3 regions of the Phyllobacterium sp. SB3 genome follow, and region 2 is predicted to be linked to each of the others. Evidence: riboswitches for the same ligand, from Rfam matches in the RefSeq annotation. Region 2 holds a riboswitch; each other region holds the start of a gene.
What was found. Region 2 has a riboswitch for thiamine pyrophosphate ahead of thiB (thiamine ABC transporter substrate binding subunit). Riboswitches for the same ligand answer to the same signal wherever they lie in the genome.
Positions count from the first base shown of each region.

Region 1: another riboswitch for thiamine pyrophosphate. It lies ahead of ABKW30_RS10355 (ABC transporter permease); the one in region 2 lies ahead of thiB (thiamine ABC transporter substrate binding subunit).
Region 3: another riboswitch for thiamine pyrophosphate. It lies ahead of thiC (phosphomethylpyrimidine synthase ThiC); the one in region 2 lies ahead of thiB (thiamine ABC transporter substrate binding subunit).

Region 1 covers NZ_JBDYKI010000002.1:805,928-809,204, forward strand. The annotation lists gene ABKW30_RS10350 (ABC transporter substrate-binding protein) at 1-808, opposite strand, end outside; gene ABKW30_RS10355 (ABC transporter permease) at 805-1,584, opposite strand; TPP riboswitch at 1,725-1,827, opposite strand; gene ABKW30_RS10360 (type II restriction endonuclease) at 2,111-3,277, opposite strand, start outside.
Region 2 covers NZ_JBDYKI010000001.1:308,743-312,019, reverse strand. The annotation lists gene thiP (thiamine/thiamine pyrophosphate ABC transporter permease) at 1-394, opposite strand, end outside; gene thiB (thiamine ABC transporter substrate binding subunit) at 400-1,413, opposite strand; TPP riboswitch at 1,460-1,570, opposite strand; gene ABKW30_RS01575 (ABC transporter ATP-binding protein) at 2,332-3,051, opposite strand; gene ABKW30_RS01570 (ABC transporter ATP-binding protein) at 3,032-3,277, opposite strand, start outside.
Region 3 covers NZ_JBDYKI010000003.1:554,549-557,825, forward strand. The annotation lists gene ABKW30_RS13865 (sulfatase-like hydrolase/transferase) at 1-400, shown strand, start outside; gene rpsU (30S ribosomal protein S21) at 661-936, shown strand; gene ABKW30_RS13875 (NAD(P)H-dependent oxidoreductase) at 1,116-1,685, shown strand; TPP riboswitch at 1,730-1,850, shown strand; gene thiC (phosphomethylpyrimidine synthase ThiC) at 1,953-3,277, shown strand, end outside.

The DNA of each region.
Region 1 (3,277 bases), on a different contig from region 2:
TATCGAAGAAGGCTGTCCGGTTTAGTTCATCATCAAGATTTGGATAGGCTCTCACAAACAGCTCCCAGGCCTCCTGCGGGTGGTTGGTCATGAAAATGGAGGCTTGCTCGACGGCGCCGAGAAAACGGCGTAGCCTGCTGTCTTTGGCAGCGTCCCGATGTGTTACGTAGATCAGTTCATCATATGGCGGAACGCCATATTCTTCCGGAAAGAAGGATCGTCCTTCATGGCCGGCAAGCTTCATTTGCGTTAATTCGAAATTGCGGAACCCGCCAAGCGTCGCATCCACCTTGCCGCCAATCAGCGAAGGCGAAAGCGAAAAGTTGACATTGATCAATTCCACATCGTCCTTCGTAAGCCCTTCCGCCGCGAGCATACGCCTCAGCATCGCGTCTTCGAAGCCAGAGACGGAAAAGCCGATCTTCTTGCCCTTGAGGTCTCCAAGGCTCTTGATAGGACCATTCGCCAGCACTGTCACCGTGTTGAGGGGCGTTTCCACCAGTGTGCCGAACCGCACGAGGGGCAAACCGGCCTCATGGTCGAGATAAAGGCTGGGCTGATAGTGAATGCCAATATCAGCCTGCTTGGCTGAGACCAGCCGCGGTACGGCAGACGGATCGGCCGGCGGGATAAACTCGACGTCGAGGCCCGCATCTGCAAACAACCCACGCTCCTTTGCGATGATCATGGGCGCATGGTCCGGATTGACAAACCATTCCAATAGCACGGTGAGCTTGTCAGCGGCCTGCACTGGCACTGGCAGCAAACTGGCGAGAGTGATAAAGCTTGCAAGAACGAAGCGGTTCATATCTGGACGTTTCTCCTGAAGGACGGGGATTTAGGGGAAGTCTCATGCGCCCAAGGGGTCAGCCCCCTCGTCAGTGCATCGACCATAAATCTGAGAAGAAGGGTAAGCAGGGCGAGGACTGCCATTGCTGCAAATACAATATCGGTTTGCATGCGCGCATTGGCCTGAACCATGACAAACCCGAGCCCGGCGGATGCCCCGACCCATTCGCCGATAACAGCGCCAAGCGGGGCCAATGGTGCTGCGACCCGAAGACCGGATACGAGGCTGGGAAGGGCAAGCGGCATACGTACTTGAACCAGAGACTGCCAGTGCGTCGCATCGGTCAACGAAACGGCATCGAAAATGTCGCGATTGGTGCGATGCAGGCCGTCGGTAAATGCGGAGGCGACGGGAAAGAAGATGATGATTGTCGTCATTGCAACCTTGGAGGCTATGCCGAAGCCGAGCCAAAGAACGAGGATCGGCGCCAGCACAAAGACGGGAAGGGCTTGCAGCACGATCACCATCGGCCAGACCATCTGACCGAAGCGCGGCCATGCCGCAATTGCGAAGGCGGTGGCTGCGCCAAAACACGTTCCCAGTATCAGACCCAACACAATTTCCGTACACGTGATCAAACTATTCTCAATCAAAAGGCCGGGCTGGCGCAGGAAAGTCGTTGCGACCGCGATCGGCGCGGGAAGAATGTAATGGGGAGGCGCAAACAGCCAGATGCCCACCTGCCAGGAAACAACAAGTATAATGAGAGCAGAGCCCGCGTGAGAGGCGCGCATGATGGCTTATGTGGAACCGATAGGGGCGGAACGAATTCGACACATGCCGACGAAATTGAAAAACTTGTACATCACAGATCGATCTCCAGACGATGATCACAGGAAATCCAGGCAAAGCGAAGAAGAGAAAGGGGTGGCCGGATAGCGCCGGTTTCCGTTCCTACGCCGGCATGACCCGGATCAGGTTCAAGGGTCCAGCTCAACGCCATCTCAGCATCGTACGATGCTCCCCTCGGAATGGAACGAACGTGTCGTGTTTTGGAGGTCCTGTCAATGGCGCGACGGATATTGTCTGCTGGATGCAGGTGAAGCCAGAAACACTTGGTTGTAAAAGTTTATCCAACTAGTGCTCATAATAACTTCAAATCAGATCCGGACAACGCCACAGCCCGGACAGGAAACCTCTGATTCAAATATAAGCCTGACGTTTCAGCCTGGCCGGGTATTGCTGATCGAAGTAAGCAACCATCTGTCTGAATGACGAACTTTTGCTGGTAAATATGAACCAAAGATTGAATGGGCAACGTCAGGTTTTGTCTTGAGGCCCGGTTACAAGGGAGAGGAACATGGACACATCGATCACCCAGTTTTGCTGCGACGGCTTGTAGGTCGTGTGGATTTTTCTTGGCAGTACCAGTTGCAGCTTCTTGGTCTGCATCTCGTCGGTCTGGTTTTCGGATATGCCGGGTTCCAGTGTCAGAAGATGCTTGTTGTCTATGCGCTCGGCTTCCGACAATACCTGCCGCCAGCGATCCTTGAGCGTCGACTTTGAACCGAGCATGAACAGGCGTTCGGCCGGATACTCCGGATCGCGATACTCGACCTGTCCCGGGAACAGGAAGTCCGGCTTGTTGCGGTTTTCTGTCTCGACACCACGGGCATAGCGAATGCCATGCGCAATAAAGATTGCCTCAAGATGGTTTTCAAGGGCAGAGCCGGCGCGAGATTTTCGCCGGTTCTGGACGCTGAGCGAAAAGCTGAGGAAGCCGTCGACATCGGCATCATCAGCCGAGCCGAAACCGTTGCTGATCCGTTCAGCCACGATGCGCCGCTCGAGCCTTCGAAACAGCTGCTCCTCTCTGTCGATCCAGGCAACAAGCGCTGCGTCGGGATCGTCCTTTGCCGAAACCTCGGGGAGGGATGACCGGGCCAGCTCCGAAAAGACCCGGGTTGTCGGAAATACCAGGCCGAACTTCTCGATCAGTGTATCAAGCGTATTGGCTTCCGGTTCCGCAGGCTCGATGCCGAGTTCATCCAGGATATAGCGGGCTGTGAAATCCAGCTCCGCATCATGCGACCCCTCGATCTCCTGGTAGGTAAACCGGAATTCCGGTTGCTCATCCAGATCGAAGAGCCACAGGAGCTGGTTCTGGATGGTGCTCTCGGCCGGAGTAATGATCACCATGGCGGACCTATCGCGGCAAACGGCGAGGAAGAATACGTCCCCCTGCCGCATCATGCCGGTGATTTCGTTCTCATAATAATAGAGACGGTATTCGGTGCGGGTCGGATGCCGGCGTCTTGCATCGTACCAGCTGAGGCTGCCCTCGACCGTAATTGCCTCCTGTTCATGGCCAAGCCAGATGAAGCGGGCAGGGATATTCCTGCGATCATCATCGCCAAAGAGACGGCGCAGTTCCATCGTGCCGTTGAATTCATGCTGGTGCGATATGGCGGGGGACGTCTCCACGGC
Region 2 (3,277 bases):
CAGGAACGATATCCAGTCCGAGCCATGCAAATGTTGAGGCAAGCAATCCGTTCCGCCCATAAATACTGGTGATACCGAGGACAGCTACAAGCGCCGGCAATGCCAGTGGCAGCGCAAACAACCGTAATATCATCCCGCGCCCGGGAAAACTCTGCTGTGAGTGCAACGCGCATGCAAGCGGGATGGCAAATCCCACCGAAAGCACCATGGAAAGCAGCGCTTGCAGGATTGTGAAACGAGCGATCCGCCAGAGATAGCTGTCGAACGCGGCAAACCCTTCCGTGCTGCCACGGAAAGCTTCGATTGCAAGGCTGAGTAAAGCGCCGCCTGCCAATATACTGAGAAAGGCGAGGGCGAGAGCCCCCGCCACAGGTTTGATCAAGCTTGCCGCCATTGGTGTTATTTACTCATGGCTTCCAGCCATTCGTCGATCCAGGCTTTGCGGTTTTCAGCCACTTCTTCAGCCGTGAAAGTGAGTGTCTTGGACGGTTTTACCAGCGTATCGAAAGCCGGGTTAAGCGGAGTGGAGGTTTTCGCCGCCGGATACATCCAGTTGCTTTCCGGAATGGTGTCCTGAAAGGCAGTACCTGTCATGAATGTCAGGAACTGCGCTGAAAGCGGGTTTTGGGACCCGTTCACCGTTTGCGCCGCTACTTCGACCTGCAAATAATGGCCTTCTTCGAAAGAAGCGGCTTTATAGCGGTCGGTTTTTTCGGCGATCAGGTGATAGGCAGGTGATGTGGTGTAGGAAAGAACCAGCGGCGCTTCACCTTTGGTGAAGAGCCCATAGGCTTCCGACCAGCCGGGCGTAACGGTCAAGACACGGTCTTTCAACTTAGCCCAGGCTTCACCGGCTTTGTCGCCATATACCGACTTGACCCACAATACGAGACCAAGACCCGGCGTTGAGGTACGGGGATCTTCAATGACAATCTTCTGCTTCGGGTCACCTTCAACGAGGCTTTTTAAACTCGCAGGAGCGTCTTTGATTTTCTCGCTGTCATAGATGACGGCGAAGTAGCCGTAATCATAAGGAACGAAGGTATCATCCTTGAATCCACCGGGGATATCGACCGTGCTGGCGTCGATACCATGTGGCGCGAAAAGTCCGGTTTGCCGGGCTTCATAGGTCAGGTTGGTGTCAAGTCCGAGAACAATGTCAGCCTTTGTAGAAGCCCCCTCGAGTTTCAGCCGGTTGAGCAGTGCAACGCCATCGGCAACTGCAACAAAGTCGACTGTGCAGGTGCATTGTTTCTCGAAAGCCACTTTGACTTTCGGTCCCGGTCCCCATTCGGCTGTAAAGCTTTCATAGGTATAGACCGTCAGCTTGCCTTCTGCGCTCGCAGTGCCGGCAATGCCTAATGCAAAAGCACTGGTAACAACGGCAAACTTCATAAGATCGGGTAGTCGCATAGGCACCTCCTGGAGTTGGATTTTCAAAAGGATAGGTGCGCCGGCCTGTAGAGCCGCATCTAATCCCTCCGCCGGTACAAACCGGATCAGGTTCCGCGGGTTGACTGGATTGTTCCAGCCTCTCAGCCTGTTGATGCAGGCACCCCGTTAGAGCAGGAGCCAGATTAAAGACTATAGCCATCAAGCGCAAGCGGCCATAGGCTAGCCGCTTGTTTTTGTTGTGCTTCCCCCTTGCCACGCCCGCTTTTGCGTCTGGCTGTTGATGGATGGGGAAAGACGGGCGGTCATCGAAGCGCGTCTTGGTAGATAAATTATGCGATCCGAGGACCGCCCGTCCGGCGATTTTGTCATCTGCCCGTTCCGCTTGGGGGGCTCCGGCTGCGTCAGGCACGCCATTTGCGGCATGCCCCTAGTCGCCGACGCCCCTTAAAGTGCTCGTCCAGCACGCGCCGCTCCTAGTAACGGCAGGGGAACCCTTGGACAGAACTTCCCCGGACAACGGGTCCGTAACCCGCCATCGGAGGCGCCCATCCTTCCCCAACTTCGAACGGCTCCGGAAGCAGTTCCCCGCGGGAAGGACACGAAAAGAATAAATCAGCTCCAAAGCTGTTGGATAAGTTTTCCGAGATTATTTTTGGAAGGGAGGAGCAACCGCAGTTTTTCGGTCAATGCAGGCTCGGGAAGTGGGAGTTTGCCTAAACAGAATGCGTGGTTCGCCCTTCGACAAGCTCAGGAGGGCTCACCATGAGGAAGGTTAGTGGGCTGCACGCTAATCATCAGCGTTTGCAGATACATTGCAAATCCTGACTCCCTGCAATTACCGTCCTTCCTCGTGGTGAGCGTCCTGAGCTTGTCGAAGGGCAAATTATGCAGGGATTTACGCAGTCGATCTTCCTCGTGGGAGTAAAAGCTTACGCATTAATGAACCAGACCGGAAACGCCCAGTAGCGTCTCGATCGTATCGCCCTGTTGTTTCAATTCCGCACTGGTGCCTTGCCAGGCAATTCGTCCGCGTTCCAGAATGAGCACATGCTCGGCAAAGTCGAGCGCGCTTTGTATGCGCTGTTCAACGAGCAGGATGGTCATTTCCCCGCTGGATGCCAAACGCGTAAGCGCGGCCATCAACTCTTCGCAAATTACCGGCGCCAGCCCTTCCAAAGGCTCATCAAGTAGAAGCACGCTGGGTTTCCCTAGAATCGAACGAGCCGTTGACAGCATCTGCTGTTCGCCGCCGGAAAGTTGAGAGCCGAGATTTTTCCGTCGCTCCTTCAGGCGGGGAAACATGTCATACGCTTCCTCCAGCGCCGATTGCGGGCGGCCCTTCAAACCGACGAAAAGATTTTCCTCGACGGTTAGCGAAGCGAAAATGCAGCGTGCCTGCGGAACATACCCCAACCCTTTCAGGGCACGGGCAGAGCTGTCGAGGGTTTCAATGGCCGTATCGTCAAGCCGTATCGAGCCATTGTAACGGCGCGTCTGCCCGGCAAGTGTTGCGAGCAATGTTGTCTTGCCCATGCCATTGCGTCCCAACACAGCGAGGCGGCCACCAGAAGGTACCGAAAATGAAATGTCTTCCAAAATGCGGGTTGGGCCATATCCGGCACTAAGACCTGTGACCTCAAGCGACGCTGCTGTCATGGCCATAACTCCCAAGATAGGCTTCACGTACGCGGGGATCGCGTGTCACATCGGCTGGTGATCCGTCGAAAATAATCTCACCAGCGGCCAGGACGATGACCCTTTTGGCAAAGCGAAAAACAAGATCCATGTCGTGTTCGATCATCAGCACGGCGAGGTTGTCAGGCAGTTTTGCAAGTGCTTCCTCAATGCGTCCGGTATCGCTTTGCGGAACACCTGCGGCGGG
Region 3 (3,277 bases), on a different contig from region 2:
GCTGGAAGCTGCAGAAACAAATGTTAATCCCACCTACCAGCCGGATGGCCTATCCATTTTGCCTGTGTTGACAGGAAACGAACAGGTCAAATCGCGCAATGTGTTTTGGCGCTACAAGGGAAATGCTCAGCGTGCAGCACGTATCGGAAACTATAAATATCTCAAGATTCTAGCGAATGAGTTCCTTTTCAACGTTGTAGATGACCCGTTAGAGCGGGCAAATCTCAAAAATCGACTACCGGATACTTATAAAAGCATCCGACTTGAATGGCTCAAATGGAATCGTGGCATGCTGCCGGAAACGAACGAAAGCCAAACTTATGGATTTACAAGCGCGACATTTGCAGATCATATCGGCGCGCAACCCGTGACGACGGGTGCGAATAAACATGATGAGTAATTTCCTGTGAGCCAAGCGTCGGGATTTAGCCTGCCGGCCGGTGTTTGGGCTGCTGATGTAATGATTACGAAAGTAGTGTTTTGAACAACTACATTGGGACTGCACCAAGTTAATTGCTTGGGTGCACTGGATTTTTGGCGCGGGGTTGAATAAAGTCCGCGCTTCTCCGGATTGCCGTAGGGGCAATTCTTTAAAACGCTTGTCTGATTGTGGTCATTTTCGTCTCCGCAAGACGAGGCAAGCATGAGTAAGGAAAACGATTGCAAGTTCTCGTCCGTGATAACAATGTTGAACAGGCCCTTCGGGTTCTGAAGAAGAAGATGCAACGCGAAGGTCTATTTCGCGAAATGAAAGCCCGTCAGGCTTTTGAAAAGCCATCCGAACGCCGCGTTCGTGAAAAAGCTGAAGCTGTAAGCCGCGCCCGCAAGGCAGCACGCAAGCAGGCTCAGCGTGAGGGTCTGTTACCCGGCCCGAAAAAGAAAGAACGTATTGTACGTCCTGGTGCGCCAGCAGGGAACGACTACAATAACCGCTAAATATTGATAGGCCTTTGTTGCCTTTCATCGTGACGACAAACCCGCATGGCTGAAAGGCCGTAGCGGGTTTCGTTTTATTGTACTTTCAGCATCGTGCGGTTTCAAAAAAGTGCCTTCTTGCACGAAGCATTAATGTATTTACTTATCGATCATCGCAGATTTTTGGAGATATGATCGCTATGGCACTGAAGCTTAATATTATCATCGCAAGCACGCGCCCAGGCCGCGGCGGTCCTGCGGTAGCAAAATGGTTTAATGAGTTTGCCAAGCAGGATGGCAAGTTTGAGCCTGTGCTGATCGATCTTGCTGATTTCAATCTGCCAATCTACGACGAGCCGAATCATCCTCGCATGAAAAAGTACGAGCATGAACACACCAAGAAGTGGAGTGAGGCCATCGAGCCGGGCGATGCTTATATTTTTGTTATGCCGGAATATGACTATAACGCCCCACCGTCATTGATAAATGCGCTGGTCTACCTGTGGAATGAGTGGAACTACAAGCCTGCAAGCTTTGTCAGTTATGGCGGTGTTTCGGGCGGTTTGCGCGCCACGGAATCTGTCAAGGGTCTATTGTCGGCACTCCGCATGGTGCCGCTTGGCGAGAGTGTTCCAATCCCTTCCTATCAGCAGTTTATCAATGATGATGGCGTGTTTACACCAAACGAACTTGTCGCGACCAGCGCTACGACTGTTTTGACAGAATTGGCCAAGTGGGCCGGTGTGTTGAAGCCGCTTCGGAATTCATGATTGTAGAGCCGCTTGACAATAACGTGTCCAGCGGTTCACTTTAAGCCATTCACCAGGGGAGTCCCGACAAGGGGCTGAGATACTGCTTCAGGCATAGCCAAGCGCAGTGACCCGTTGAACCTGATCCAGTTCACACTGGCGTAGGGACGGTGCAAAGGTTATCGCGCATGGTGCATTGGCACTGAATCCATTTTTGGATTCGCGAAGCTTCTTTCATCCTTCCGGCACAGAACTGGGTTTCCTGCAATAACGCAAAGGAACCTGACGATGACTGCTGTAACAAAAATTATCGAGGCCCCAAAGGTTTCAACGGGGCCGCTTCCTGCTTCGATCAAGGTTTATAAACCGGGAAACATTCATTCCGAAATTCGCGTTCCCTTACGTGAAATTTCCGTTCATCCTACTGCGGGTGAACCAAATCTTGCTGTCTATGATTCATCTGGCCCTTACACCGATACAGCCAGAAGTATTGATATCAATAAAGGTATCGAACGCACCCGTGAGACATGGAAGGTTGGGCAGCAGGCCGATAGTTACTCCTACGAAGGACGGCTGATCCAATCCGCCGACAATGGTTTCGCCACTGGTGAGCGACTAACCCGAGAATTCCCCATACTGCATCAACCCCGCAAGGCTCGTGATGGAAAAGCCATAACCCAGCTTGCGTATGCTCGCGCCGGGATTATCACGCCTGAGATGGAATACGTTGCAGTTCGGGAAAATCTTGGCCGTGACGTGGCCCGAAACATAGTGCGGGATGGTGAGTCCTTCGGTGCTTCAGTACCGGATCATGTAACGCCAGAATTCGTCCGTGAAGAAATAGCTCGAGGCAGGGCTATTATACCGGCCAACATAAATCACCCCGAACTTGAGCCAATGATTATCGGCCGGAATTTCCTGGTAAAGATTAATGCCAACATCGGTAATTCGGCCGTGACATCTTCGATGGAAGAAGAAGTGGAGAAGATGGTTTGGGCCATTCGCTGGGGTGGCGATACTGTGATGGATCTTTCGACAGGTCGTAATATTCACAATATTCGCGAGTGGATCATTCGTAATTCGCCCGTACCGATTGGAACAGTTCCGCTTTATCAGGCGCTGGAAAAAGTAGGAGGTATCGCGGAAGACCTGACGTGGGAAGTTTACAGAGATACGCTGATCGAACAGGCAGAGCAGGGAGTTGATTATTTTACCATTCATGCGGGTGTGCGGCTGCACTATATTCCTCTGACTGTAAACCGCGTCACAGGTATTGTTTCGCGGGGCGGATCCATAATGGCAAAATGGTGTCTACATCATCATCGCGAAAGCTTTTTATACGAACATTTTGATGAGATTTGCGATATCTGCCGAGCTTATGATGTGAGCTTCTCCCTTGGAGATGGTTTGCGTCCAGGTTCAATAGCCGATGCAAACGATGCAGCGCAGTTTGCCGAGTTGGAGACCTTAGGTGAACTAACACAAATTGCCTGGGCCAAAGATTGCCAAGTCATGATTGAAGGGCCAGGCCATGTCCCGATGCACAAAATCAAGGAGAATATGGACAAGCAGCTTGCCGTTTGCGGCGAGGCACCTTTCTATACGCTTGGACC